2 linked regions of the Sinorhizobium fredii USDA 257 genome follow. The protein of the gene in region 2 binds, or shares a complex with, the protein of the main gene of each other region. Links are inferred from orthologs where the notes say so. Each region holds a gene or a part of one and is shown on either strand. Other genes may lie near its edges. The genes, in order: uvrA and mfd.

Region 1 (14,915 bases), 320 kb from region 2 along the record:
GGCTTCCGACTTGGCAGCGGCGGCCTCCGCGGCTGCCTTGTCGGAGAAGAGGGCGGTCACTTCCTGCTCGACTTCTTCGGCGATCTCCTCGGCGAGCTCGGCGGCGCGCTCCTCATAGTCGCGCTTGAAGGCGACGACCTCCGAGCTGGCAATGGCCGTTGTGGGCTCCAGCTTGCGGGCGGCATTGCCGGCAATCGAGGTCACCGTGGCGCCGCCGGCGGCGCGGGCCGGAGCGCCGGTCGAGGCACCCTTCGGCTCCGAGCGATCGCCCGTGCCGCCGACGATCGTCGGCTTGTAGCCGCGCGTCCAGCCGGTCGAGACGAGGTTGGTCTTGCCTTCCTGAATGCCGCGGCCGAGCGCCGTGTTGCTGAAGTCGGAGGTGTCGACATGGGCAAGGTCGTGACGGCCGAGATAGGAGACGGCGAGTTCGCGGAACACGTAGTCGAGGATCGACGTCGCGTTCTTGATCGCGTCATTGCCCTGAACCATGCCGGCCGGTTCGAACTTGGTGAAGGTGAAGGCCTCCACATATTCCTCGAGCGGCACGCCATATTGCAGGCCGAGCGAGATGGCGATGGCGAAGTTGTTCATCATCGCGCGGAAGGCGGCCCCTTCCTTGTGCATGTCGATGAAGATCTCGCCGATGCGGCCGTCGCCGAATTCACCGGTCCGCAAGTAGACCTTGTGACCACCGACGATCGCCTTCTGGGTATAGCCCTGACGGCGGTTCGGCAGCTTCTCCCGGGCGCGCACGACCTTCTCGATGACGCGCTCGACGATCTTTTCGGTGACGGCGACCGCTTGCGCAGCGGCCGGCGCCTGCAGCAGTTCTTCAAGCGCGTCCTCGTCTTCCTCGTCCTCGATCAGCGAGGCGTTCAGCGGCTGCGACAGCTTCGAACCATCGCGGTAGAGCGCATTCGCCTTCAGCGCCAGCTTCCAGGAGAGCATGTAGGCGTTCTTGCAATCCTCGACGGTCGCCTCGTTCGGCATGTTGATCGTCTTGGAAATGGCACCCGAGATGAACGGCTGGGCGGCGGCCATCATGCGGATGTGGCTTTCGACCGAAAGGTAGCGCTTACCGATCTTGCCGCAGGGATTGGCGCAATCGAAGACCGGCAGGTGCTCGGCCTTGAGGAACGGCGCGCCTTCGAGCGTCATGGCACCGCAGACATGGATGTTCGCGACTTCGATGTCCTTCTTCGAGAAGCCCAGGTGCTCGAGGAGATTGAAGTCCATTGAGGCGAGCTGCTCGTCCGTGACCTTCAGCGTGTCCTTGAGGAAGTCGGCGCCGAGTGTCCACTGGTTGAAGACGAACTTGATGTCGAAGGCGGATTTCAGCGCCGTGTTGAGGGCGTCGACCTTGTCGTCGGTGAAGCCCTTGGCTTTCAGCGTCGAAGGATTGACGGCCGGCGCCTGGTTGAGATTGCCATGGCCGACCGCATAGGCCTCGATCTCGGCGATCTGGCTTTCCGAATAGCCGAGGGTGCGCAACGCCTCCGGCACGGCGCGGTTGATGATCTTGAAGTAGCCGCCGCCGGCGAGCTTCTTGAACTTGACCAGCGCGAAATCGGGCTCGATGCCGGTGGTGTCGCAATCCATGACGAGGCCGATCGTGCCGGTCGGCGCGATCACCGTCGCCTGGGCGTTGCGGTAGCCATGCTTCTCGCCGAGCTCGACGGCCTTGTCCCAGGCGCTCTTGGCGTGCGCGATCAGATCCTGGTCCGAGCAATCGGCGTGGATGAGGGCGACCGGGTCGACCGACAGGCCCTCATAGCCCGTGGTTTCGCCATGGGCGGCGCGGCGGTGGTTGCGCATGACGCGCAGCATGTTGTCGCGGTTCGGCGCGAAGCCGGGGAAGGGGCCGAGCTTGGCCGACATTTCCGCCGAGGTCGCATAGGCAACGCCGGTCATGATGGCGGTCAGCGCGCCGGCGATGGCGCGGCCTTCGGCCGAATCATAGGGAATGCCGGTGGACATCAGCAGCCCGCCGATATTGGCATAGCCGAGGCCGAGCGTGCGGTATTCATAGGAGAGTTCGGCAATCTCACGTGACGGGAACTGCGCCATCATTACCGAGACTTCAAGCACGATCGTCCAGAGACGCACGGCGTGTTCGTAGTCGGCGATGTTGATCCGCTTGTTGGCGGCATCCTTGAACTGCATCAGGTTGAGCGATGCGAGGTTGCAGGCCGTGTCGTCGAGGAACATGTATTCCGAGCACGGGTTCGACGCGCGGATCGGCCCCGCCGCCGGGCAGGTGTGCCAGTCGTTCATCGTCGTGTTGAAGTGCAGCCCCGGATCGGCCGACGCCCAGGCCGCATAGGAAATCGACTCCCAGAGATCACGAGCCTTCAGCGTCTTCATCACCCGGCCGTCCTTGCGGGCCGTCAGGTGCCATTCGCCGTCGGCCTCGACGGCGCGCAGGAAGTCGTCCTTGATCGAGACGGAATTGTTGGAGTTCTGGCCTGAAACCGTAAGATAGGCTTCCGAATCCCAGTCCGTGTCGTAGGTCTTGAATTCGATGTCCTTATAGCCCTGCCGGGCGAACTGGATGACGCGCTTGACATAGTTTTCCGGTACCAGAGCCTGTTTGGCAGCGCGGATCTCGCGCTTCAGCGCCGGGTTCTGTTTCGGGTCGAAGCAGGCATCATCGCTGCCGTCGCAGTTGATGCACGCCTTCATGATCGCCTTCAGGTGCTTGGCGACGATCTTCGAGCCGGTGACGAGTGCGGCGACCTTCTGCTCTTCCTTGACCTTCCAGTTGATGTATTCCTCGATATCCGGATGGTCGATATCGACGACCACCATCTTGGCGGCGCGGCGCGTCGTGCCGCCCGACTTGATGGCGCCGGCAGCGCGGTCGCCGATCTTCAGGAAGCTCATCAGGCCGGAGGACTTTCCGCCGCCCGAGAGCTTTTCACCCCCGGCGCGCAGATGCGAGAAGTTGGAGCCGGTGCCCGAGCCGTATTTGAAGAGACGCGCCTCACGCACCCAGAGGTCCATGATGCCGCCCTCGTTGACGAGGTCGTCGGCGACCGACTGGATGAAGCAGGCATGCGGCTGCGGGTGTTCGTAGGCGGACTTCGATTTCCTCAGCTTGCCGTTGAAGGGATCGACATAGAAATGACCTTGGCCGGGGCCGTCGATGCCATAGGCCCAGTGCAGGCCGGTGTTGAACCATTGCGGCGAATTCGGCGCGACGCGCTGGGTGGCGAGCATATAGGCAAGCTCGTCACGGAAGGCGCTAGCGTCCTCTTCCGTGTCGAAATAGCCACCCTTCCAGCCCCAATAGGCCCAGGTGCCGGCGAGGCGATCGAAAACCTGGCGGGCATCCGTTTCGGATCCGTATTGCTCGTCCTTCGGTAGCGCCTTCAGCGCCTCCGTGTCGGGAACCGAGCGCCACAGGAAGGAGGGGACGTCGTTTTCCTCGACGCGCTTCAGCTTGGCCGGCACGCCCGCCTTGCGGAAATATTTCTGCGCGAGAATGTCGGCCGCGACCTGGGAGAACTGCGCCGGCACGTCGATATTGGCGAGGCGGAAGACGATCGACCCGTCCGGATTCTTGATCTCGCTCGTCGCCTTGCGGAATTCTATCTCGGCATAGGCCGATTGCCCTGCCTTCGTGAACCGACGTTCGATCTGCATTGTCCCGTCCTTCGTTGCCATGCGCCAAGGCGCAGTTAACCTCGCCCGGCCGCGAGGGTCCGCAGCCAGCTTCAGCTTCCGTTCTCTAGAGGAAACCCAATACCCGGGTGTTCCGTATCTTGTGGTGATGCTGGCTGCAATCACTAAATATAGTATTAACAGGTTCTTTATGCCAGCCTTAACATTGTTTCGGCGCCCTCGAATCGCGCAAAATTCCGCCGCTGCGGCCACGCGAGATCACCCGCTTCAGCCACATGCCAGAACCGACGATATGGGGGAATGAACCGGCTTCTCAACTTCCCGGTTCGCCGCCGTCGCAACGTGCAATCCATTAACCGTGAATCGCCTTGGGGCGTCAAGGGGTGGTTTGTGACGGAAATTTGAGCGCTAGATCTTGTGTGGATCGACTGTGGAAAACGGGGACATCAACCAAGCCGTTGAAAATCAGGGACTTCCGGTGGCTATCTTGCAACAGGCGGCGACCAGGGAAAGAAAATGAGAGTTTTCACGGGTAAAAAACAGGTAACGGGGCATCCCACGGTGCTACTAGCAATTGCGGTGCGCGCCGGAATGTGAAGCGATCGCTTTCATGATTCGGCTGACTATATGTTGTGCCTGGAGGGCCAGCACCCGAAGTCCGGTACATGCCTCGAATCGCATGTGAACGCGACCATGGCTCTCGTGCGGGGGCTCTCGTGCGGGGCTCTCTTGCGCTTGCGTTAGCCCACCCGCTTCTGCAATTCCCGCGCCCCGTTCGGAGCATTGACCTTGCCCGAACTGATGAAAAAGGCAAAAACATCGCGTGGCGCCTTCTTCGCCTTTCGGTCTGGCGCGCTCTTTTCCAATCCGTCCGGCTCGCCGCCGGCGGCAAAGGTCTTGAGCCTGTCGGCCCAGAGATCGAGTCCCGCCGGTGGATAGCAGGTCTTGACGTCGTCGCTGCCCTTCTGCAGCCGCGCATAGACGAATTCTGCGGTCACATCGGCGATCATCGGATAGTCCTCGTGCTCGGCGAGAACCACCGCCGCCTTGTATTTATCCAGAAGCTCCACGAAATCCGGTACCTGGAAGGAAGGATGGCGCACTTCGACGACGTGCCGGAGCTTGAGGCCGTCCTGCTTTTCCGGCAGGAGCTCCAGGAAGCCCTCGAAGTCGTCCGGCTCGAATTTCTTGGTCGGCGCGAATTGCCAGAGAATGGGACCAAGTCGGTCGCCGAGTTCCGTCAAACCCTGCGTCAGGAATCGCTCCATGGATTCGCCGGCTTCCGCCAGGACCTTGCGATTCGTCACGTATCGGCTTGCCTTCAGGGAGAAGATGAAGCCGTCCGGCACCTCCGCGGCCCATTTGGCGAAGGTTGCCGGCTTCTGCGAGCTGTAATAGGTGCCGTTGACCTCGATCGCGCGGAGTTCCTTGCCGGCGAATTCGAGCTGCCGCTTCTTCGGAAGGTCGGAGGGATAGAAGCTGCCCTCCCAGGGCTCGAAATTCCAGCCGCCGATGCCGACGCGGATTTTCCCGGTTTCTGCCATCATTCCTCCTTGAGGCCCAAAGTGCGCCCGCGCTTCTCATCTCATTCGACCGTCTCGCCCCCATCCCCGCGAGGCGCAAACCTTGGCGGATCCGTATAGGAATCGCCACCCGTTCCTTGAGCAGCAAGTCCGCCGACGTACTCCGCTTGCCCGTCCACGGCACGGCCAGATCACTCCGCCGCGACGACTTTCCTCACCGGACGTCGCTCCAGAAGCTCCTTCAGGAACTGCCCGGTATAGGAGCGTGGTTCCTTCACGACGTCCTCCGGCGTTCCTTTCGCGATGACCTCGCCACCGCCGTCGCCGCCTTCCGGCCCGAAGTCGATGACCCAGTCGGCCGTCTTGATGACTTCGAGATTGTGCTCGATCACGACCACCGAGTTACCCTGGTTGACGAGTTCGTGCAGCACTTCAAGAAGCTTGGCTACGTCGTGGAAATGCAAGCCGGTTGTCGGCTCGTCGAGAATGTAGAGCGTGCGTCCGGTCGAACGCTTCGACAGTTCCTTGGCGAGCTTCACGCGCTGCGCTTCGCCGCCCGACAGCGTGTTCGCCTGCTGGCCGATTTTGATATAGCCGAGCCCGACCTGGTTCAGCGTCACAAGCTTGTCGCGCACGGCGGGAACGGCCGAGAAGAATTCGACACCTTCCTCCACCGTCATGTCGAGAACGTCGGCGATCGACTTGCCCTTGAAGTGCACGTCGAGCGTTTCCCGGTTGTAGCGCTTGCCATGGCAGACGTCGCAGGTGACGTAGACATCCGGCAGGAAGTGCATTTCGATCTTGATGACGCCATCGCCCTGGCAGGCCTCGCAGCGGCCGCCCTTGACGTTGAAGGAGAAACGGCCGGGCTGGTAACCGCGCGCCTTCGCCTCCGGCAGGCCCGCGAACCAGTCGCGGATCGGCGTGAAGGCGCCGGTATAGGTCGCCGGGTTCGAGCGCGGCGTCCGGCCGATCGGCGACTGATCGATATCGATCACCTTGTCGATATGCTCGAAGCCATCGATCCGATCGTGATCGGCGGGGTTTTCGCGCGCCCCCATGACGCGGCGGGCGGCCGCCTTGTAGAGCGTCTCGATGAGGAAGGTGGATTTGCCGCCCCCCGAAACGCCGGTGACGGCGGTAAAGACGCCAAGCGGGATCGACGCCGTCACATTCTTCAGATTGTTAGCCCGCGCGCCTACGACAGTGATTTCCTTCTTCTTTTTCGGTTTCCGCCGTTCGCCGGGAACCGCGACGCACAGTTCGCCGGAGAGATATTGTCCGGTCAGAGACTTGGGATTGGCCATGATGTCGGCGGGCACCCCTTCGGCGACGATCTCGCCGCCGTGAATGCCGGCGGCCGGACCTATGTCAACGACATGATCCGCCGTCAGGATCGCATCCTCGTCATGCTCGACGACGATCACCGTGTTGCCGATGTCGCGCAGATGCCGAAGCGTGTCGAGCAGGCGGGCATTGTCGCGCTGGTGCAGGCCGATCGACGGCTCGTCGAGCACATAGAGCACGCCGGTCAAGCCTGAACCGATCTGCGAGGCCAGCCGGATGCGCTGGCTCTCGCCGCCGGAAAGCGTGCCGGAATTGCGCGACAGGCTCAGATATTCGAGGCCGACATCGTTCAGGAAGCGCAGCCGCTCGCGGATTTCCTTCAGAATGCGCACGGCGATCTCGTTCTGCTTCGTGCTGAGATGCTCGGGCAAGGCCTCGAACCAGTCGCGCGCGGAGCGGATCGACATGTTGGTGACCTCGCCGATATGCAGCCGGTGGATTTTTACCGCCAATGCCTCCGGTTTCAGCCGGTAACCGGCGCAGGCGGGGCACGGAGCGGCCGACATGAAGCGCTCGATTTCCTCGCGCGCCCAGGCACTATCGGTCTCCTTCCAGCGCCGCTCAAGATTGGGCACGATGCCCTCGAAGGTTTTCGTCGTATTGTAGGAGCGGGCGCCGTCCTGATAGTGGAAGGTGATCTTCTCGTCCGTGCCATGCAGGATCGCCCTCTGCGCGTCCTCGGAAAGCTCGCTCCAGCGATTGCCGAGCTTGAAGTCGAAGACCTTGCCGAGCGCCTCAAGTGTCTGGTTGTAATATGGCGAGGTCGATTTCGCCCAAGGCGCGATGGCACCGTCCCGCAAGGTCCGGTTTGGCTCGGGGACGATCAGCGCCTCATCAATCTTCTGCTGACTGCCGAGACCGTCGCAGGTCGCGCAGGCGCCGAAGGGATTGTTGAACGAGAACAGCCGCGGTTCGATTTCCGAAATGGTGAAGCCGGAGACCGGGCAGGCGAATTTCTCCGAGAACAGCACGCGCTCATGCGTTTCGTTCAGCGACTTGTTGGCGGAGCCACCGGCGGCTGTCTCTTCCGGCGGCAGCGGCTTGTCGGCGAATTCGGCGATCGCCAGTCCGTCGGCAAGCGTCAGGCACGTCTCCAGGCTGTCCGCCAGCCGGGCGGCGAGGTCAGCGCGTACGACGACGCGGTCGACGACGACATCGATGTCGTGCTTGTACTTCTTGTCGAGCGCCGGCGCGTCGGCGATTTCGTAGAACTGCCCGTCGACCTTGACGCGCTGGAAGCCCTTCTTCATCAGTTCGGCGAGTTCCTTCTTGTACTCGCCCTTACGGCCGCGCACGAGCGGCGCAAGGATATAGAGCCGCGTGCCTTCGCCGAATTCCAGGACGCGATCGACCATCTGGCTGACCGTCTGGCTCTCGATCGGCAAGCCCGTCGCCGGCGAGTAGGGGACCCCGACGCGGGCAAAAAGCAGGCGCAGATAGTCATATATCTCGGTGACCGTGCCGACCGTCGAGCGCGGATTGCGCGACGTCGTCTTCTGTTCGATCGAGATTGCCGGCGACAGCCCGTCGATCTGGTCGACGTCCGGCTTCTGCATCATCTCCAGGAATTGCCGGGCATAGGCCGACAAGCTTTCGACATAGCGGCGCTGGCCCTCGGCATAGATCGTGTCGAAGGCCAGCGAGGATTTGCCGGAGCCCGATAGGCCGGTCATCACGATCAGCTTGTTGCGCGGCAGATCAAGGTCGATGCCCTTGAGATTATGCTCGCGCGCGCCGCGAATGGAGAGGGTCTTGAGTTCGCTCATCGGAAGCCAGTTTTGCATGTCGGTTGAAAGCCCCCTATGTAATGACGAGAACGCCCATGTCGAGGCGCAAACGGCAAACAGGCGGCCCAATTGCGATTCGGTTGACAGGATAATACGGGAATATTAGAACAAATAAAGAACATACATAAGCCTCGGTCTGCCAAATGAGCTGTGGATTATGTACGATGCGGGGCGTATCGGCGACGGCTGGTCGCTAAGATGCGCGCTCTTGAGACATTCGAATGCCGGGCCGGTGGCCCTGCGGAAAGCACGGGAAAAGCGATATGGCTGGTAGCGTCAACAAGGTGATCTTGATCGGGAATGTCGGGGCCGACCCAGAAATCCGGCGCACGCAGGACGGCCGGCCGATCGCCAATCTCAGGATCGCCACCTCGGAGACCTGGCGCGACCGCAACAGCGGCGAGCGGCGCGAGAAGACGGAATGGCACAATGTCGTCGTCTTCAACGAGGGCCTCTGCAAGGTCGTCGAGCAATATGTGAAGAAGGGCGCCAAGCTCTATATCGAAGGCCAGTTGCAGACCCGCAAATGGCAGGACCAGACCGGCAATGATCGCTATACGACCGAAGTCGTGTTGCAGGGCTTCAATTCGACGCTGACGATGCTTGATGGCCGCGGCGAAGGCGGCGGAGCAGGTCGCGGCGGCAGCGATTTAGGCGGCGGTTACGAGGACTACGATCAGCCGCGGCAATCCTCCGGTGGCGGACGTTCCGGCGGCCAGCCGAACCAGGGCGGCGGCAATTTCTCGCGCGACCTCGACGACGATATCCCGTTCTGATCGTCAGGGTTTAAAACCTGCAGAAAAATACGGCCCGCCTCTGAGCGGGCCGTTGCGTTTTCTCGATCTAAATTGAGAATGCCGAGCGCACGCCGTCGATGACGAATTGCACGGCCAGCGCCGCAAGGATCACGCCAAGGAGGCGGGTGAGGATCGCCCGGCCGGTGACACCGAGAAAGCGATCGATCCGTTCGGCAATCACGAGGGCAAGGAACAGGATTGCCATCGACACGGCAATGACCACAAGAAGCTGCACGCGCTCGACGACCGAGGGAAACGAACTGCCGAGCAGGATGGTTGCCGAGATCGCTCCGGGGCCAGCTATCAGCGGCAAGGCGAGGGGAAAGACGGCGATGTTGTGGATGTGGTCCTTGGTCACCGCCGTTTCTCCGGTCTTTTCCTTTCTCTCCTGGCGCCGCTCGAAGATCATTTCGAAGGAGATCCAGAAGAGCAGCAGGCCGCCGGCAATGCGGAAGGCACCGATCGAGATGCCGAGCAGGCCGAGAATGCCGTCGCCGAAAAGCGCAAAGGCGGCAAGAATGAAGAAGGCGATCAACGAGCCGCGGGTAGCGACCTGGAAGCGCTCCTGCCGGCTCAAGCCGACCGTGAGGCTCAGAAAAATCGGCGCGAGACCCGGTGGATCGAGCGTGACGAGAAGCGTCGTGAGCGCGTTGACCAAGAGATCCAAATCGAACATCCGTTCCCCCTCCGGATTGACCCCGGTATTTCCGGTAGCAGAGCCGCATTGTTAGGCAAGCCATGCGTGCTTGGAAAGGGGCGCTAGCCAAGCGCCGCGCAATGGCTTAAACCCGGTCGACGCGGGAGCATGCCAGCAGATCCGGCGCCTGTAGAGGAAGTTATTCCGATTGGTGCACGCGTGCCCTAGAAAAGCCCGTTCCGCCAGCAAAAGACTGTTCAAAACCATTGGCCAAAATTGGCGCTTGAAGCGGCATTCGGCTATAAGAACTGACTGATTCTGAACAAAGATCGTGATCGACATTGACTGAACAAAGCACTCCCGGCGGCGGAAAAACTCCGCCAGGCATCGAGCCGATTTCCATCATCGAGGAAATGCAGCGGTCCTATCTCGATTACGCCATGAGCGTGATCGTTTCGCGCGCGCTTCCCGATGTGCGTGACGGCTTGAAACCCGTTCACCGCCGCATCCTTTACGGGATGAGCGAGCTCGGCATCGATTGGAACAAGAAATACGTCAAATGCGCCCGCGTTACCGGCGACGTGATGGGTAAATACCATCCGCACGGCAACGCGGCGATCTACGATGCGCTGGCGCGCATGGCGCAGGACTGGTCGCTCAGGCTGCCGCTGATCGACGGGCAGGGCAATTTCGGCTCCGTCGACGGCGATCCGCCGGCGGCCGAGCGTTACACCGAGTGCCGGCTGCAGAAGGCGGCCCATTCGCTGCTCGATGACCTCGACAAGGAAACGGTCGATTTCCGCGACAACTACGACGGCACGCTGCACGAGCCGGTCGTCGTTCCGGCGAAATTTCCGAACCTGCTGGTCAACGGCGCGGGCGGCATCGCCGTCGGCATGGCGACCAACATCCCGCCGCACAATCTCAGCGAAGTCATCAATGGCTGCATCGCGCTGATCGACGATCCGGCGATCGAATTGCCGGATCTGATGCAGATCATTCCGGGACCCGATTTCCCCACCGGCGCCCTGATCCTCGGCCGCGCCGGCATTCGCCAGGCCTATGAGACGGGCAGGGGTTCCGTCATCATGCGGGGCCGCGCCCATATCGAGCCGATGCGCGGCGATCGCGAGCAGATCATCATCACCGAAATTCCCTATCAGGTGAACAAGGCGACGATGATCGAGAAGATGGCCGAACTGGTGCGCGACAAACGCATCGAGGGCATCTCCGATCTCCGCGACGAATCCGACCGGCAGGGCTATCGCGTCGTCATCGAGCTGAAGCGCGATGCCAATGCCGAAGTCATCCTCAACCAGCTCTATCGCTACACGCCGCTTCAGACCTCCTTCGGCTGCAACATGGTGGCGCTGAACGGCGGCAAGCCGGAGCAGCTGACGCTGCTCGACATGCTGCGCGCTTTCGTCTCCTTCCGCGAAGAGGTCGTTAGCCGGAGAACGAAATACCTGCTGCGCAAGGCGCGCGAGCGCGCGCACGTCTTGGTCGGCCTTGCCATCGCCGTCGCCAACATCGACGAAGTCATAAAGTTGATCCGCCACGCGCCCGATCCGCAGACGGCGCGCGAGCAGTTGATGGAACGCCGCTGGCCGGCCCACGATGTCGATTCCCTGATCCGGCTGATCGACGATCCGCGCCATCGGATCAACGAAGACGGCACCTACAACCTCTCGGAAGAGCAGGCACGCGCCATTCTCGACCTGCGCCTGCAGCGTCTGACCGCGCTTGGCCGCGATGAAATCGGCGATGAACTCAACAAGATCGGCGAGGAGATCCGCGATTATCTCGAAATCCTCTCCTCGCGGCTCCGCATCATGCAGATCGTCAAGGACGAGCTTGCAGCGGTTCGCGACGAATTCGGTACGCCGCGCCGCACCGAGATCGCCGACGGCGGTCCGGATATGGACGACGAGGACCTGATCGCCCGGGAAGACATGGTCGTCACCGTGTCGCACCTCGGCTACATCAAGCGTGTGCCGCTGACGACCTACCGGGCGCAGCGCCGCGGCGGCAAGGGCCGCTCCGGCATGGCGACGCGCGACGAGGATTTCGTTACCCGCCTATTCGTCGCCAATACCCACACGCCGGTTCTGTTCTTCTCTTCTCGCGGCATCGTCTACAAGGAGAAGGTCTGGCGATTGCCGATCGGCACGCCGCAGTCGCGCGGCAAGGCACTGATCAACATGCTGCCGCTGGAACCCGGCGAGCGCATCACGACGATCATGCCGCTTCCCGAGGACGAAACGACCTGGGAAAACCTGGACGTGATGTTCTCGACGACGCGCGGCACGGTGCGCCGCAACAAGCTGTCCGACTTCATCCAGGTCAACCGCAACGGCAAGATCGCGATGAAGCTCGAGGAGGAGGGCGACGAAATCCTCTCGGTCGAGACCTGCACGGAATTCGACGACGTCGTGCTGACGACGGCGCTCGGCCAGTGCATCCGCTTCCCGGTCTCCGATGTGCGCGTCTTTGCGGGCCGCAACTCGATCGGCGTGCGCGGAATTTCGCTCGGCGATGCCGACCGGATCATCTCCATGGCGATCCTCGCTCACGTCGAAGCCGAACCGTGGGAGCGCGCTGCCTATCTGAGACGGTCGGCGGCCGAACGTCGCGCTACCACCGGCGAGGATGAAGAGATCGTGCTTGTCGGGGAGGAGGTCGCCAATGGTGGCGAACTCACCAACGAGCGCTACGAGGAACTGAAGGCCCGCGAGCAATTCGTGCTGACGCTTTCCGAGAGGGGCTTCGGCAAGCGCTCCTCCTCCTACGACTTCCGCACCTCCGGTCGTGGCGGCAAGGGCATTCGCGCCACCGATACCTCGAAGACAGCGGAAATCGGCGAACTCGTCGCGGCCTTCCCGGTCGAGCACAACGACCAGATCATGCTCGTTTCCGATGGTGGCCAGCTCATCCGCGTGCCGGTGGACGGTATTCGCCTGGCAAGCCGCGCCACCAAGGGCGTCACGATCTTCTCCACCGCCAAGGACGAGAAGGTTGTCTCGGTCGAACGGATCAGCGAACCGGAAGGCGAGGACGAGATCGAGGAGATCGTCACGGCCGGTGAAGCCATTGTGGCTGAGCCGCCAGCGGACGCCGACGATTGAGCGAGTTTGCTATAAGCGACAAGGAGCCCGCCGGATATGGCGGGCTTTCTTTATAAGTGAGTTTCGTCGAGGCCCGTGCGACGACACCGAGCTCTCGAATCAGTTCTTGAAGACAACGCAGGCGCCGCCGCTCCGGCGAATGGCGGTGCACAACTTGTCCGCCTCGGCGCGGGTCTGGCGGCCGATGCGGGCGGCATAACGCGTTCTGCCTCCGAAGCTGCCATTGCGCTCGCGCACCACCAGCGCCTTTTCACCACTGATTGGCGCCGGCAGTCTCTTTACGGCATTCACGAACAGGCGGTACGCAATGGTTTTGCGCTGGTGGGCCGCCAGTTGAACGCCCCATGGTGCCCAGGGAGCCTCGTCCACGACGACGACCTCTCGCAGTCGCCGGGTGTTGGCGAGCGCAACGCAGCCATCCAGGAAGCTCTTGTTTTTGTCGAGCGCGAGGTCGGGCGACTTTGGCGGGTTGTCACGCCAATCCTCCACCGGATGGGCGGTGATCGCCAGGACATATTCGCGCGTCTCGTAGGGCAACCAGTCAATCTCGAGAAACCGTTCGAGCCCGGCCTCTCCTGCATTGTAAGCGGCTGCTGCGAAACCAAGATTGCCGTAACGGAGCTTGAGTTCGCTCAGATATTCGGCCGACTTGCCGAGGGCCGCCACGGCGTCGAAGCTGTTGGACAGGCCGCGCAGCTTTGCCGTTCCGGGCATGAATTGGGCGATCCCTTCGGCGCCTTTCGGGCTGACGGCGTCCGGTTGAAACAGGCTTTCGCGCCAGATCAGCCGTGCGAAGAAGGGCGCTGGCAGACCGTTTGCCTCGGCATAATGCTCGATAATGCCGCATACGTCCCGGGCAAAATTCTCGCGGCGGACGCAGAGGGAAACCGACGGGCTTGTCGCAGACACACCGGAGTAGAGGCATTTGCGCGCGACCGGGGCGTCGGTTCGCGCGTCGGCGATACCGGCAAAGGCCATCACGGTCAGCAGTCCGGCCCCGGCAGTGCGCGCCAGACGTCCCATTCGGTTGCTCCAGATGTGGCATCGGCCCGCTCTGCTCGGTTTGACCATACGGCTCCTCGGCGCTGAACGAGTGAATATGAATAGCATCTTCGCCGCCGACGAGAAACGGGGCAGGCGCGGCGGCCGAACGAATCGCTGCTCTGCGCCCATACGCTTCGTCATCTCCCTCAACGATGTCGGGCAAAAAAAGAGGGCCGCAAGAAAACTTGGGCCCTTGTAGTTGTGAAGGTAATTAGAACCTCCAGAGGGGAACAGCTGCTGCGGTGGCACTGGGAGGAGAAGCCACCAAAGTGCATCAGCTGGGTTTGGTATGCTGCTTTTTTGGGCGAGGAGCAATCATATAATATGCATGACAGCCATGCCGCCTGCGCATCCCTGCATATTTTTGCATCGCACAATGGCATTGCCTTGCAGTACGGTTTCGCAGCGGAGAAATACTTATTCGCAAAAACAAGAGGTTAAGAGAAGTGCTGGCAACTGCTCATAAATCGAGCAATCGCTCCGAACGTCAGAAGTTCCAGTTGCGTGCCTTGGCGACAATAAAGTCGCGAAAGACCTTCAGCTTCGCGGCGTTCTTCATTTCGTCTGGATAGCAGAAATAAGTATCGAATGAGGGGATATCGGCGCTGATCGGCAGCTGGATCAACCCAGGATCCCGCCCGACGATGTAGTCGGGAAGCATGGCGATGCCGATACCAAGCAGGCAGGCGCGCTTGATCGAGGTCTGACTGTTGATCTGCAAGTGCGATACGCGCGGATTGTCCGGGTCCCGTCCGGCGATCTCCAGCCAGTTCACGTCAAGCAGGTAATTGGGTGCCGGTTCGCCGAAGGTAATGATGCGGTGGTTGTCGAGGTCCTGGATCGACTGCGGCTCGCCGTGCTTGTTGATGTAAGAGGGCGCGGCGTAGATATGCATGTGCACCGTGAAAAGCTTGCGCTGGATCAGATCCGATTGCTGCGGCTGGCGCAAGCGGATGGCGCAGTCGGCGTGCCGCATGTTCACGTCGAGCTCTTCATTGTCGAGAATGAGTTGCACCTGGACGTCCGGGTAG
Region 2 (15,558 bases):
TCCGTCTCCTGAAAACCGGCCACGGAACAGTTCGTTCCGCTGGTGAGTATCGTCAGCCGCCGTTGTCCTGTTGGCCAATTGAGGCTTTTGAATGGCCCCGATTCCGGAAACACCTGTTACATTGGCTCGTGCCGTTTATCCAGTGTTTCCTTGCATTTTTTGTACTCGGCGACAGCGGATATTGCGCACGAGACGCGAGGAGGACACCGCGGCCCTGTATAGGGGTCTTCCCGGCTGCCTTGTTGGAAATATCCCCGCGCATTGGTAACGTGCCGGGAATCGGACCGTCCAATCCTACGGGAGGTGAAGTTGCGCGCAGTTCTTTCCGGCCTGGTCATGCTTCTGGCGACCAGCATATCGGCCAATGAAGCCGCCGCCGCCCCAGTGCACGCCATCTCCATGCACGGCGAGCCGGCCCTGCCGGCCGATTTCAAGCACTTCCCTTACGTCAAACCGGACGTCAAGAAGGGCGGAAAGATCTCCTATGGAGTGGTTGGCACATTCGACAGCCTCAACCCCTTCATCCTTAAGAGCATGCGTACGACCGCGCGGGGAATGTGGGACCCGGGTTTCGGTAACCTCGTCTACGAATCGCTGATGCAGCGCTCCCAGGACGAGCCTTTCACCATGTACGGACTGCTTGCGGAATCGGTCGAGTGGGACGACGACCGCACCTTCATCCAGTTCAACCTCAATCCCAAGGCGCGCTGGGCCGACGGTCAGCCCGTGACCGTCGAGGACGTGATCTTCACCTTCGAATTGCTGCGCGACAAGGGACGTGCGCCGTTCAGCAACCGTTTGTCGAAGGTCGCCAAGATGGAGAAGACCGGCGATCGCAGCGTTCGCTTCACTTTGAAGGAAGATGCCGACCGCGAGTTCCCGCTATTGCTGGCGCTTTCGCCGGTGCTGCCGAAGCACGCCATCAACGTCGAAGGCTTCGACAGGACCACGCTCGAGCCGCCGCTCGGCTCCGGCCCCTATCGCGTCGCCGAGGTGAGGCCGGGCGAGCGGATCGTCTATCGCCGCAATGCCGACTATTGGGGCAAGGACCTGCCGTCGAAAGTCGGCGTCGACAATTACGACGAGATTTCCGTCGAGTATTTCCTCCAGGAGAACACCCTTTTCGAAGCCTTCAAAAAGGGCGAGGTCGATGTCTATCCGGAAGGCAGCGCCACCAAATGGGCGCGCGCCTATGATTTTCCCGCGGTTCGCTCCGGCGACGTCATCAAGGAGAGCTTCAAGCCGAAAACGCCGTCCGGGATGCTCGGCTTCGTCTTCAACACCCGCAGGCCGATGTTCAACAACGTCAAGCTTCGCCAGGGCCTCGCCCTCGTCTTTGACTTCGAATGGGTCAACAAGAACCTGTTCGACGGTGCCTATGCGCGAACTCAGAGCTATTGGCAGAACTCGTCGCTCTCCTTCCTGGGCGCCGCCGCCGACGACCGTGAGCTCGGTCTGCTGGGAGACGTGAGAGAGAAAATCAACCCCGCCATCCTCGACGGAACCTATCGGCTGCCGGTCACCGACGGCTCCGGCCGCGACCGCAACGTGTTGCGCGAGGCGGTGACGCTACTTCGCGAGGCCGGCTATTCGATCAAGGACGGCAAGATGGTCGATGACAAGGGCACGCCGCTTGCCTTCGAGATCATGAGCCAGAACGCCGGCCAGGAGAAGATCGCGCTTGCCTATCAGCGCTTCCTCGCGCCGCTCGGCATCGTCGCAACCGTCCGAACGGTCGACGATTCTCAATACCAGCTGCGCAGCCAATCCTTCGATTACGACGTGATTATAAAGTCCTATCCTTCCTCGCTGTCGCCGGGCGTGGAGCAGGTCGGCCGCTGGGGCTCGCAGGCGCGGGACAGACAGGGCAGCGAGAACTTCGCCGGCGTTGCCGACAAGGACGTCGACAAGCTGATCAACAACATCCTGCAGGCGCGCACCCCCGAAGATTTCACCGCTGCCGTGCGCGCCCACGATCGGCTGCTGGTCAATAACGCCTATGTCGTGCCGCTCTACCATCTGGATGCGCAATGGATTGCCCGCTGGAAGCATATCGGGCGCCCATCGGCCGTGCCGCTCTACGGCTACCAACTACCGACCTGGTGGGATGAGCGCGCACAGCAGGTGCCATAGTTCCCTTTTGGTAACGCATTGAAAGAAGCGGCTGGTCGGCCTATGTCGCTGCTTTAGAAAAACAGAAAAAGGCCGACGCCATGGAAACCGTCAATATCGATATCGTCTCGGACGTCGTCTGCCCGTGGTGCTATCTCGGCAAGAGCCGTCTCGACCAAGCGATCGCCAATGTCGCGGGCGAAGTTGATGTCGCGATCCAGTGGCGTCCCTATCAACTCAATCCCGATCTGCCGCCGGAAGGCGTCGACCACAAACGCCATCTTGCGGCAAAGCTCGGCGGTCAAGAGGCCGTCGACCGGGCGCACAAGATGCTGGAAGACCTCGGTCGGGAAGCTGGCATCGCCTTCGATTTCGATGCCGTGAAAATCAGCCCGAACACGCTCGATGCACATCGCCTTATCCGCTGGGCATCGACCAGCGGCGCAGATGCCCAGGCCGAGACCGTACGGCTGCTTTTCAAGGCGAATTTCGAGGAGGGCAAGAATGTCGGCGATCACGCCGTTCTGCTCGACATCGCCGAACAGGCGGGCCTCGACCGACCCGTCATCGCTGCGCTTTTCACCTCGGATGCGGACAAGGACGCCGTCACGCAGGAAATCGAAATGGCCCGGGAGATCGGCGTGACCGGCGTTCCCTGCTTCATCATCGAACAGCAATATGCGGTGATGGGAGCGCAATCCGTCGAAGTGCTGACGAATGCACTTCGCGAAATCGCACAGATGAAGGCGGCCAGCCCAGCCCACTGATCCGCTCAATCGATTTTGGGTCGTGGCGCCGGCATCCCCGCGCCACGTTTCAAGCTGCCTTCGCGAGTGTCGCAAGCTGGGTCATCACCATGGCCGCGCCGGCGAGGCGCTTGTCCGGCGTGACGAGTTCGCGCTGGAAGAAGATGCTCTGGTCGGGCCTAATCTTGGCGAGCGTCCCCTGTTTGGCGATGTGGCCGACGAGGGCAGCCGGATTGGGAAACTCCTTGTTGCGGAACTGGACGACGACGCCCTTCGGCCCGGCATCCAGCTTCTCGACATTGGCCGTGCGGCAAAGCGCCTTGATGTAGACGATCTTCAAGAGATGCTGGACTTCGATCGGCAGCGGGCCGAAACGGTCGATCAGTTCGGCGCCGAAGCCGTCGATTTCCTTGAGGTCGGTCAGCTCACCGAGGCGACGATAAAGCCCGAGCCTCAAGTTGAGATCCGGCACATAGACTTCCGGTATCATCACCGGCGTGCCGACCGATATCTGCGGCGACCAGCCGGAATCGTGGATTTCCTCTTCACCCTTGAGCTCGGCGACCGCCTCTTCCAGCATCTGCTGGTAGAGCTCGAAGCCGACCTCCTTGATGTGTCCGGATTGCTCCTCGCCGAGCAGGTTGCCGGCGCCGCGAATGTCGAGGTCGTGGCTGGCGAGCTGGAAGCCGGCACCGAGCGTGTCGAGCGACTGCAGCACCTTGAGGCGCCGCTCCGCCGGGCCCGTCAGCGTCTTGTTGACCGGAAGGGTGAAGAGCGCGAAGGCGCGCACCTTGGAGCGGCCGACCCGACCGCGAAGCTGGTAGAGCTGGGCGAGACCGAACATATCGGCGCGGTGCACGATCAGCGTGTTGGCGGTCGGCACGTCGAGACCCGACTCGACGATCGTCGTCGACAGAAGCACGTCATAACGGCCCTCATAGAAGGCGTTCATGATGTCTTCGAGCTCGGTTGCCGGCATCTGGCCGTGCGCCACGGCGACCTTCAGCTCCGGCACGTCGGATTTCAGAAAATCGTGGATCTCGGACAGGTCGCTGAGCCGCGGGCAGACGTAAAAGCTCTGGCCGCCGCGATAGTGCTCGCGCATCAGTGTCTCGCGGATGACCAGAGCGTCGAAGGGCGAGATGAAGGTGCGCACCGCCATGCGGTCGGCCGGCGGCGTAGTGATCAGCGACAATTCGCGAACGCCGGTGAGCGCAAGCTGCAGGGTGCGCGGAATGGGGGTCGCCGAGAGCGTCAGGACATGAACGTCGGTCTTCAGCTCCTTCAAGCGCTCCTTGTGCTTGACGCCGAAGTGTTGCTCCTCGTCGATGATCAGCAGGCCCAGATTGGCGAAGTTGATCGAGGAACCGAGAAGCGCATGGGTGCCGACGACGATATCCGTCTTGCCTTCGGCGACTTCCTTCTTCGTCAGCGCCAGATCCTTCGAGCCGACGAGGCGGGAGGCTTGCTGGATGCGGATCGGCAGCCCGCGGAAGCGGTCCGAAAACGTCTTGAAATGCTGACGCGACAACAAGGTCGTCGGCACGACCACGGCGACCTGCACGCCGTTCATCGCCGCGATGAAGGCCGCGCGCAGCGCCACCTCGGTCTTGCCGAAGCCAACGTCGCCGCAGACGAGGCGATCCATCGGCCTGCCGCCGCCGAGATCGTCCCGGACCGCCTCGATCGAGTTCAACTGATCCTCGGTCTCGTCATAGGGGAAGCGCGCGGCGAATTCGTCATAGACGCCGTCGTGCGCGACAAGGACCGGCGCGTGCCGTGTGTGCCGCTCGGCGGCAATGCGAATGAGGCCGCCCGCCATGTCGAGCAGCCGCTTCTTGAGCTTCGCCTTGCGCGCCTGCCAGGCGACGCCGCCGAGCTTGTCGAGGATCGCATCAGTCCCCTCCGACCCGTAGCGCGACAGAAGCTCAATGTTTTCCACCGGCAGAAAGAGCTTCGCCTCATCGGCGTAGACGAGCTCCAGGCAATCATGCGGCGCGCCGGCGGCCTCGATCGTGCGCAGGCCGACGAAGCGGCCGATGCCGTGTTCGGCATGGACGACGTAGCTGCCCTCATCGAGGCCCGTCACCTCGGCGATGAAATCGGCGCCGCGCTTGCGGCGCTTCGAGCGGCGCACCATACGGTCGCCGAGGATATCCTGCTCGCCGATGACCACCAGATCGCCGGCCTCGAAGCCTGATTCGAGGCTGAGAACCGCGGAAGCTGCCTCGCCCGGCTTCAGCGAGCGCAGATCGGCGAGAGCCTTCACCGGACGGATGTTGGCCAGGCCGTGCTCGGCGAGCACCTGAAGCAGGCGGTCGAGCGAACCCTCCGTCCAGCCGGAAATGACGACCTTCGCGCCCTTCGCCCGCCTCTCGGCTATGTGTTTCACGGCCTGATCGAAGACATTGGCGCGTGTGCCGTCGTTCTCGCTCTCGGCTTCGCCGGCGGTCTTCGCCCAGCGGACGCCCTGCCGAGCTTCGATGGTCAGGACCTGACGGGCCTCGCCCTCATGTTCGGAAAACGGCGACAGACGCACGGCGTTGCGCTCGGTCAGCGCGGCGCCAAAGCTTTTCGCACCGAGATAGAGCAGCTCCGGCGGCACGGGCTTGTAGGGCGTGCCCTGGGATATCTGCGACTTGCCGGGTGATGCGGAAGCGTGACGCGCCTCATAGTAGTCGAGAATGAGCTTCGAGCGCTCCGCCGCCGCCTCGCGCGCCAGGTGATCCGTGACGATCCGGAAACCCTCGAGATAGTCGAAGATCGTTTCCAGCCGATCGTAGAAGAGCGGCAGCCAATGCTCCATGCCGGCATAGCGCCGTCCTTCGGAGACCGCCTGATAAAGCGCGTCGTCACGCGTCGCGGCTCCGAAGAGGGAGAGATATTGCGTGCGGAAATGGCTGATTGTCTCGGGCGTCAGCGACACTTCGCTCATCGGATTGAGATCGAGGGAGCGGACCTGCCCGGTCGTGCGCTGGCTGGCCGGATCGAAGGAGCGGATCGTCTCCAGCGTATCGCCGAAGAAATCGAGACGCAGCGGCTCGCCACTTCCCGGCACATAGACATCTAGGATGCCGCCGCGCACGGCAAACTCGCCGACCTCGCGCACGGTGGGCACACGCTCGAAACCGTTGCGCTCCAGCCGGGCGGCGAGATCGTCCATGCGCACTTGATTGCCGGGCCGGGCCGAGAAGGCGAGGCTTTCGATCACGTCCTGAGGCGAGATCTTCTGCAGGGCCGCATTGACGGTCACCAGCACGATCGCCGGGTGCGGCTTGTGCCGATGCGCGATCAGGGCGCTCAGCGCGGCCAGTCTTCGCGCCGACGTATCGGCGCTCGGGGAAACGCGATCGTAGGGCAGACAGTCCCAACCCGGCAAAGTCAGGACCGGAATGTCGGGCGCCACGAAGCCGAGCACCTGCTCGAGATCGCCGATCCGCTGGCCGTCGGAAAGTACATAGGCGACCGGCGCGCCGGCCCGCGCCAGATCGGCGAGGATCAGCGCTTCGGCGCCCGAAGGTACGGGCCCGATCGTCACTTCCCGCGTCGCCGTAAGAATTCTCTTCGCGTCAAGACCAGGGATCATCGTCGAACTCATTCCGCCTCTCGCTGAACGGGGTGGAAATCCGGGCGGTAGGCGGCTATGCGCGCAAACAGGTCCGTCGCGTAGCGCTCCGGCAGCGGCTGTTCCCCGGTGATCCAGCGAACCAGGTCGTTGTCTTCCTCGCCCATGATCGTTTCGAGCTCATCCAGTTCCGCATCGGAAAGCGTGGAGAGCTCCGCCTCTGCGAATTGCCCGAGAATCAGGTCCATCTCGCGAATACCGCGATGCCAGGCGCGGAAGAGGATCCGGCGCCGACGCGGATCAAGATCGGCGCTCGTACGCGAAATGCCGGTCATGGAACGTCCTTCCTGCCACCCGCCGCCACGGCGGATCGTGTCCACGGGCTCTATAAACGCTGGAAAGCGGCTTGTCAGCCTTGCCAATGCCGGATTTCTTGTCGCAATTTCATGACCATGCGCCCTGCCCTGCTCGATCCGCTGTTTTCACCGCTCGATAGCCTGCCTGGCATCGGCCCCAGGACCGGCGAGCTTTACGCCCGCCTGCTTGGACGCGAGTCGATCGACGACTGCCGCGTGATCGATCTCCTGTTTCACGCTCCTTATTCGCTGATCGATCGGCGCCGGCAGCCCGGCATCGCCCATGCGCCGCAGGGCTCGATCGTCACCATTACTGGCCGCGTGGATCGGCACCAGCCATCACCGCGCGGCCGACCGAACGTGCCCTATCGCGTCTTCCTACACGACGATACCGGCGAGTTGGCGCTCACCTTCTTCCGGGTCAAGGGAAACTGGCTGGAGAAGGCCCTGCCGATCGACGAGATCGTTATTGTCAGCGGCAAGGTGGACTGGTTCAACGGACGTGCCTCGATGGTGCATCCGGACTATATGGTCCGAGCGGCCGAAGCCGAAAGCCTGCCGCTCGTGGAACCGGTCTACGGGCTGACCGCCGGCCTCTCGCCGCGGCCGCTGCGCAAATCGATCGAAGCGGCGGTGGCGCGGGTTCCCGATCTGCCCGAGTGGATGGACGAGACATTGCTGCGCCAGCAGGGCTTCGAGAGCGCGAAAGACTGTTTTCATCGCCTTCATCATCCGCGCGACGAAACCGATATCGCTCCGCAGGCACCGGCGCGCCGGCGGCTCGCCTATGACGAGTTTCTGGCCGGCCAGCTATCGCTGTCCCTGGTGCGCCAGCGCTTACGCAAAGTTGCCGGAGTCCCGGTTCACGCGACAGGGAAGTTGAGTCGACCGGTCATCGCCGCCCTGCCCTTCTCTCTCACGGCCAGCCAGTCAGGCGCCGTCGGGGACATCCTTGCCGACATGTCCGGCAGCGAGCGCATGCTGCGTCTGTTGCAGGGCGATGTCGGTTCCGGCAAGACCGCCGTTGCGCTGATGGCGATGCTTGCGGCTGTCGAATCCGGCGGCCAAGCCGTGCTGATGGCGCCGACGGAAATTCTCGCACGGCAGCACCATGCGACGCTTGCGAAGATGGCGGCGCCGGCAGGCCTCACGATCGACGTCTTGACCGGCAGGACGAAGGGCAAGGAACGCGACGCAATCGTCGAGCGCATCGCCTCCGGCGAGACCCAGATGGTCATCGGCACGCACGCGCTCTTCCAGGACGCCGTCAGTTACCGGCAACTCGTGCTGGCCGTTGTCGATGAGCAGCATCGCTTCGGCGTTCACCAGCGGCTGCGGCTGACGGCCAAGGGCATTTCCCCACACATGCTGGTGATGACGGCGACGCCGATCCCGCGCACGCTGGTGCTGGCGGCGTTTGGGGACATGGACGTCTCGAAGCTGACGGAGAAGCCCGCGGGGCGCAAGCCGATCCAGACCGTCACTATCCCGACCGAGCGCACCGACGAAATCGTCGACAGGCTCTATTCGGCACTCAGCCAGGGCAAGAAGGCCTATTGGATCTGCCCGCTGGTCGAGGAATCCGAGGAGACGGATATCATGTCCGCCGACGAGCGGTACCAAAGCCTTGTACAACGCTTCGGCAAGGACGTCGGACTCGTTCATGGCCGCATGGCAGGGCCGGAAAAGGACGCTGTCATGCTCGCCTTCAAGAATGGCGAGATTCGCGTGCTGGTGGCGACGACGGTGGTGGAGGTCGGGGTCGATGTTCCCGATGCGACGATCATGGTGATCGAGCATGCGGAGCGTTTCGGGCTTGCGCAGCTGCACCAGTTGCGCGGCCGCGTCGGGCGCGGCGACGAGGCTTCGACCTGCATCCTGCTTTACAAGGGACCGCTGAGCGATGCGGGACACGCGCGCCTTTCGATCCTGCGCGATACCGAGGACGGCTTCGTGATTGCGGAAGAGGACCTGAAGCTGCGCGGCGAAGGCGAATTGCTCGGAACGCGGCAATCCGGCACGCCCGGATTTCGCATCGCCAGCCTCGAGGCGCATGGGGATCTTCTGGAGATCGCCCGGAAGGACGCCGCCTATCTCATCGAGCGCGACCCGGACCTGACGACGGAGCGCGGACAGGCTTTAAGGACACTGCTCTATCTCCACCGGCGAGACGAAGCGATCCGCTTCCTGCGCGCCGGTTGACATTTGGGATTGGGCGAAGGGGCGTCACGCCCTTTTCTGCTGCGTGATGGTCCGTGGCGGTGCGTTGGCGAGCGGCTTATGGTCTGGCGTGACGAGACCGCCGGAAATCAGGAGCTTGGCCGCATCCTCGGCACTCATCTGCAGCGGGACAATCTTGTCGCGCGGCACGAACAGCAGGAAGCCGGCGGTCGGCAATGGCGTCGGCGGCAGGAACACGGCCACCATATCCATGCCGCGCTCGTCGAACTTGGCAGCGATCTCGCCCTTCACGTCGGTCGCGATGAAGACCAGCGACCAAAGCCCGGGACTGGGATATTCGATCAGCCCGGCCTTCTTGAAGGAGGAGGATTGATCCTGCAGCACCGTCTGGAAAATCTGCTTCAGCGACTTGTAGATCGTCCGCACCAGCGGCATGCGGTCGAGCAGCGACTCGCCGAAATTGATGATCGAGCGGCCAACGAGGTTCGCCGTCAGGAAACCGACGAGGGTGATCACGAGGATGGCGACGAGGAGGCCGAAGCCGGGAATTGCCACCGGCAGGTAGTTATCCGGATTGTAGAAGCTTGGCAGATAGGGCTTCACCCAGCTGTCGGCCCATTCGATGAAAGAGCGAACCAGCCAGACCGTTATTGCCACGGGCGCGCAGATGATCAGGCCCGTGAGGAAGTAGTTGCGCAACCGAGCTGCGATCATGCCGCCTCTGGAACCTTCCGTCATGCTGATGCCACCAAAACCCTCAGACCGGCCCGAATGCCGGATGGTAGCTGACCGTGCCGGAAACCTTCGCCTCGGACAAGGCCAGCGTCATAAAATATTGCGGCGCACAACCCGGAAAGACAAGAGCGGGATCGTTTCGGAAACCAAACCTACCATAGAAAGCCGGATTTCCCGCCAAGACGCAGCCGGAAGCACCGAAATTTCGAAGCATATCCAGCCCTTGTCGGACGAGCGCGTTACCCGTACCACGTCCCTGCCGATCCGGCCGCACGGACAGAGGACCGAGCCCATACCAGCCGGACGCAAAGGGCGTGATCGTCACGGGCGAGAATGCGACGTGGCCGATGACCTCACCACGCTCCTCGGCGACGAGGGACAGCGTCAAGGCGCCCTCGGCGCGCAGGCGGTCGATGATCAGCGGCTCGGTCTGATCGCTATAGGGCTGTCCCGCGAAGGCCGCTGCCGTCACGTCGTGGATCGCCGCGTGATCGCGATCGGTTTCCGGTCGGATGATCATTCCACGGTGACCGATTTGGCCAGGTTGCGCGGCTGATCGACGTCCGTCCCCATGAAGACCGCCGTGTGATAGGCGAGCAGTTGGACCGGCAGCGAGAAGATCATCGGCGCGACGATCTCGTCGACATTCGGCAGCACGAGCGTGTGCATCGTGTCGAGCTTCGATGCGGCAGCACCCTTCTCGTCGGTGATCAGGATGATCCGTCCGCCGCGCGCCGCCACCTCCTGCATGTTTGAGACGGTCTTGTCGAAGAAGCGGTCATGCGGCGCAATGACGATGACGGGCATGTTCTCGTCGATCAGCGCGATCGGCCCGTGCTTCAGTTCGCCGGCCGCATAGCCTTCCGCGTGGATGTAGGAAATCTCCTTGAGCTTCAGGGCGCCTTCCATGGCGAGTGGGAAACTCGTGCCACGGCCGAGATAAAGCGCGTCACGGCATTTCGACAATTCGCGCGACAGGAATTCGATCTTCGGATGGATGCTGTTGAGCACCTGCCCCATGAGGCGCGGCATTTCCGCAAGGCTTCTCACCAGCGCCTGTTCTTCCTGCTCGCTGACGGTGCCGCGCGCCCTGCCCGCACTGACAGCGAGGGCAGCCAGGACGGCGAGCTGGCAGGTGAAGGCCTTGGTCGAGGCGACACCGATTTCGGGTCCGGCGAGGATCGGGAAGACGGCGTCGGACTCCCGCGCGATGGTCGATTCGCGCGTGTTGACGACGGCGCCGATCTTCAAGCCGTGCTCCTTGCAGTAGCGCAGCGAGGCAAGCGTATCGGCGGTCTCGCCCGACTGCGAGATGAAGAGAGCGGCCGACTGCGGCGACAGCGGGATCTCGCGGTAGCGGAACTCGGAAGCGACATCGATTTCGACCGGCAGGCGCGCATAGCGCTCGAACCAGTATTTGCCGATCAGGCCGGCCAGGTAAGCCGTTCCGCAAGCGGAGATCGCCAGGCTTGGCACCTTGGCGAAGTCAATATCGTCGGAAACCGGCAGCACCCGATTATCGATGAAGTTGATGTAATGGCTGAGCGCGTGGGAGATGACCTCCGGCTGCTCGTATATTTCCTTCTCCATGAAATGGCGATGGTTGCCCTTGTCGACCATAAAGGCGGCGGCCGTGGACACCTGGCGCGGCCGCGTGACGACGTTGCCGTCCATGTCGAAGATATGGACGCCGGTCTTGCCGATCACCGCCCAGTCGCCGTCGATCAGATAGGTGATTTCATTGGTGAAGGGCGCCAGGGCGATGGCATCGGAGCCGAGGAACATCTCGCCGTTGCCATGACCGATCGCCAGCGGCGGGCCGTTGCGGGCCGCCATGATCGTCGATGGATCGTCTTCGAAAAGAATAGCGAGTGCATAGGCGCCCCTCACCCGCTTCAGCATCGCATGCATCGCCTCGCGCCGTCCCAGGCCGTCGCGGCGAAATCTCGCCAGGAGCTGGGCGACGACCTCGGTATCGGTCTCCGTCTGGAATTCGGCACCCGACTCCGAAAGCTCGTCCTTCAACTCGGCAAAATTCTCGATGATGCCGTTGTGAACGACGGCGACGCCATCAGTGAAATGCGGATGGGCATTGCGTTCGGTTGGAGCTCCGTGGGTCGCCCAGCGCGTGTGGGCGATGCCGATGGTGCCGGCCAGGGGCTCCTCTTTCAGCCTCGTCTCGAGATTGACGAGCTTGCCCTCGGCGCGGCGGCGGTCAAGCGCTCCACCCTCGATTGTTGCGACGCCGGCCGAATCGTATCCCCGGTATTCCAGGCGCTTCAACGCATCGACCAGCCGCTCCGAGACCGGCTGCTGCCCGACGATACCCACAATCCCGCACATGTCATTCTCCGTTCCGTCGCACGCCGGTTGTGGCGTGTCAGATCAAATGCAGCGACCCCGTCGCCAATGTCGAAGCCTTGGTAGCGAAATTATCGCGCGAAGCAATCCGCTGCAATTTCACTTTCAGTTTCAATGATTAACGAGACTATTCGGCAGCTTTGACCTTCTTTTTGGCCGCTTTTTCGGCCTCGTAGCGCTCCCGCAATATGGGAGCCCGGCCAGGCTTGATCTCCTGCCGTGCCCGGCCGAAAGCCACGGCATCGGCCGGGACGTCCTCGGTAATCACGCTGCCGGAGGCGACGAGCGCCCCGTCGCCGATCGCCACGGGAGCGACGAGCGACGAGTTCGAGCCGATGAAGGTATTTTCGCCGATCCGCGTGACGTGCTTGTTCACGCCATCATAGTTGCACGTGATGGTGCCCGCGCCGATGTTCGAGCCGGCTCCGACGAAGGCATCGCCGATATAAGTAAGGTGGTTCACCTTGGCGCCGGCGCCGATCTCCGCCTTCTTCACCTCGCAGAAATTGCCGACCTTCGATTTCGGACCGAGATCGGCGCCCGGACGAAGACGGGCGAAGGGGCCGACCGTCGCGCCCGTGCGGACATAAGCGCCTTCGACATGCGAGAAAGCGTGGATGATGGCGCCGCTCTCGACACGCACCCCGGGGCCGAAGACCACATTCGGCTCCACCAGGACATCCTGGGCGAGCTCAGTGTCCCAGGCAAGGAAGACCGTTTCGGGCGCGATCATCGATACGCCGGCCAGCATCAGTTCCTGGCGACGACGTTGCTGCCAAAGACGCTCGATATAGGCGAGTTCGGCTCGCGTGTTGCACCCGGTCAGTTCCTCCTCCGGCGCCTTGACGGCAATCGCCCGGCCGCCGAACGATAGGACGATCTCGACGAGGTCGGTAAGATAGTATTCGCCCTTGGCGTTGGCATTGCCGATGCGGCCGAGGAGATCGAGCGCCTTGCTGCCGCTGATCGCCATCAGCCCGCCGTTACAATAGGTGATGCGGCGCTCCTCTTCCGAAGCGTCCTTGTGCTCGCGGATCGCAAGCAACTCCCCATCCTTGACGATCAGACGGCCGTAGCCGGTCGGATCCGCGGTTTCGAAGCCGATAACAACAACATCATTGCCCTCGGCCAGCTGCTCGCGCGCCGCCTTCAGAGGTGCGGCGGTGATGAGCGGCGTATCGCCGAAGACGACGAGAACGTCGTCATAGCCCTTTTCGATCGCCTCACGCGCCGCAAGGACGGCATGCGCCGTTCCCAACCGTTCCTTTTGCAGGAAGGAGGAAACCTTAACCGTACCCGTCGTCGCGGCAGCCGAAACGGCCTCCGCGTCCCGGCCGACGACCAGGGCAACGTCGGAGATGGATGCATTTGCCAGGGCGTCGACGACATGGGCAATCATCGGCCTGCCTGCCACCGGATGCAGCACCTTCGACGTGGCCGATTTCATCCGCGTGCTTTCGCCCGCCGCCAGGATGATCGCCAGGCAAGTCCGTTCCATACTCTGCTCTCCTTGGTATTCTTCGGGTAATTGCGTGCCCGTCGCCCGATTCGACGCGTGCTGTCAGCAAATTATTGCGAAAAGCATATATCGCACAATCACGTCCCGTTAACCCGGTTAAAAAGCGATGGTGGCTCCTCTATCTCGGGGAAGTCCCGCCGCGCCTTCCACGTGCAGGTAATCGTCGACATCATGCCTGCGGCCGTAGCCTGCTCTCCGTCAAAAGGCCGCTCTCTTCGACGATTGGATAGGCGACAGACGCGATGTGCGCGTTGACGCGCTTCAGATCTCTCAGCATGTCGAGATGCAGCGAACTCGTCTGCAGGCTTTCAAGCAGGCCGTCGCGAAGGCGCTCGAGATGCCGTTCCGACGAGCGTTTCTCCATGTGACGTACATCGACCTTGACCTCGATGAGGTGACGGGCAAGGTCCGCATTGCGCGAGACGAAGATCGTCTGGGCAATACGCAGATTGTCGAGGGTCAGATCGAACAGGTTCTTCAGTTCCTGATAGCCTTCGTCGGAAAATTTCAGACCGTTGGCCACCTTCTTGCGGATCTGCTCGCAAAGGCCCTTCTCAATGATGTCGCCCATGTGCTCGAGATTGATCGCATAGTCGATGATGACGATCGAGCGGCGTCCGTCTTCTTCGTTCAGCCCGTGACGTCCGAGCCGTGACAGGAAAATCTTCACTTCCTGCTGCAGCAGATCGACCTGTCTCTCCATCTTTCCGATGTCGCCGAGTTCACTAAGGTCATTCTTGTTGAATGCGGACGATGCCCGGATGAGCATCGCCTCGATGAGGTCTCCGACCCGAAGCACCTCCCGTGTCGCGCCGGAGAGCGCCATGACAGGCGTATCGAGCGCCGCGACATCAAGATAGCGCGGACCCGTCTCGCTTACCTCTTCGTCCGGGATCAGGCGGCTCATCATCCGCGACAGCAATCCTGCAAAAGGCCAGGCGATCAGCGCGACGACCAGATTGAAAAGAAGGTGAACATCGACCGGCAGGTTCTGTCGCGGCAGCGGTAAGCTCTGCAGCATCTCTGCGTTGATACCGGCAAGCGGAAGCGCGATCAGACATCCGATACCGCGCACAATCAGGTTGCCGAGCGTCACACGCCGAGCGCCAGGAGCCGCAGCGAGTGTAGCGATCACCGGTGGGATCGCGCCGCCCAGATTGGCTCCCAGCACCAACGCGACGGTCAAACCGGCCGAAAGCACGCCAGCGGACGATAGGGACAGCACCAGCATGACGATCGCCAAGCTCGAAGACGAGGCGAAGGCCAGGGCAGCCGAAATGAGCATGGCGACCGGCAAGGCGTTGTCGAGCATGCCCAGAAAGGCTCCCAGAGCCTCGGACTCACGCATCGGCTCCGTTGCCGTGCCGAGCAGTTCGAGCGACAGAAGCATCAGGCCCACACCGACCAGAGCGAATCCGCCACCCTGGCGCGCGCTCGACTGGCTCATTCGGTGCATCATCACGCCGGCGAGAATGAACAACGGCGCCAGCCAGCCGATGCCGATCGCAACGATCCATGCCGTCATGGCCGTGCCTAAATTGGCACCGAGCAACACGATCTGCGCCATCCGCGACTTCACGAGGCCCTTCTCCACGAAGGATGCCGTCATAAGGGCGGTGGCCGTGGAGCTCTGTAGGGCGAGCGTCGCAACCAAGCCCGTCGCGAATGCCCGCAGCGAGCCGCTCGTTCCGCGTGCCAGACCGGCGCGCAGCCTCGATCCGAAGGCGCGCGTCACTCCCTCCTTCACCAGCGAAAGACCGAACAGGAGCAGTGCGACAGCCCCGAAAAGATTGACCATTACGATGGTGGATTGCATGGCATGGAAATCCGCAACGGCCGCCGGGCTTCAAGTTTCTGACATATCGAAGACACGAATCCCCCTCGTTGACCATAGAGAGACCAGCCTGAAGCTGACAATTTTGCAGATTGATTTCAATTGCCGGCTAACGATTCCGACATCCGCTTTCTTGTTCGCGTCGATTC

The links.
Region 1: the proteins of mfd (region 2) and uvrA are in contact, whole or in part, in a crystal structure (PDB 4DFC), measured with the Escherichia coli proteins. The link is inferred for Sinorhizobium fredii USDA 257 from one-to-one orthologs.

The regions. Positions count from the first base shown.
Region 1 is NC_018000.1:4,156,777-4,171,691, forward strand. The notes cover bases 5,139-8,619. They hold uvrA (excinuclease ABC subunit UvrA), read right to left. Parts: upstream 8,261-8,619; coding sequence 5,339-8,260; downstream 5,139-5,338. Other genes in these bases: USDA257_RS19425 (DUF72 domain-containing protein), read right to left, coding at 5,139-5,168; USDA257_RS19435 (single-stranded DNA-binding protein), read left to right, coding at 8,545-8,619. In the rest of the region: USDA257_RS19420 (vitamin B12-dependent ribonucleotide reductase), read right to left, coding at 1-3,645; more of USDA257_RS19425, read right to left, coding at 4,365-5,138; more of USDA257_RS19435, read left to right, coding at 8,620-9,057; USDA257_RS19440 (MarC family protein), read right to left, coding at 9,125-9,754; gyrA (DNA gyrase subunit A), read left to right, coding at 10,057-12,840; USDA257_RS19450 (transglycosylase SLT domain-containing protein), read right to left, coding at 12,940-13,863; USDA257_RS19455 (LysR family transcriptional regulator VtlR), read right to left, coding at 14,372-14,915. UniProt on the Escherichia coli protein: The UvrABC repair system catalyzes the recognition and processing of DNA lesions. UvrA is an ATPase and a DNA-binding protein. A damage recognition complex composed of 2 UvrA and 2 UvrB subunits scans DNA for abnormalities.
Region 2 is NC_018000.1:3,837,543-3,853,100, reverse strand. The notes cover bases 2,729-6,852. They hold mfd (transcription-repair coupling factor), read right to left. Parts: upstream 6,457-6,852; coding sequence 2,929-6,456; downstream 2,729-2,928. Other genes in these bases: USDA257_RS17985 (FAD assembly factor SdhE), read right to left, coding at 6,453-6,758; USDA257_RS17995 (DsbA family oxidoreductase), read left to right, coding at 2,729-2,879. Also shown: USDA257_RS18000 (extracellular solute-binding protein), read left to right, coding at 337-2,133; more of USDA257_RS17995, read left to right, coding at 2,214-2,728; ATP-dependent DNA helicase RecG, read left to right, coding at 6,876-8,981; USDA257_RS17975 (DUF502 domain-containing protein), read right to left, coding at 9,006-9,698; USDA257_RS17970 (GNAT family N-acetyltransferase), read right to left, coding at 9,718-10,215; glmS (glutamine--fructose-6-phosphate transaminase (isomerizing)), read right to left, coding at 10,212-12,038; bifunctional UDP-N-acetylglucosamine diphosphorylase/glucosamine-1-phosphate N-acetyltransferase GlmU, read right to left, coding at 12,184-13,554; USDA257_RS17955 (Na/Pi cotransporter family protein), read right to left, coding at 13,745-15,391. UniProt on the Escherichia coli protein: Couples transcription and DNA repair by recognizing RNA polymerase (RNAP) stalled at DNA lesions. Mediates ATP-dependent release of RNAP and its truncated transcript from the DNA, and recruitment of nucleotide excision repair machinery to the damaged site.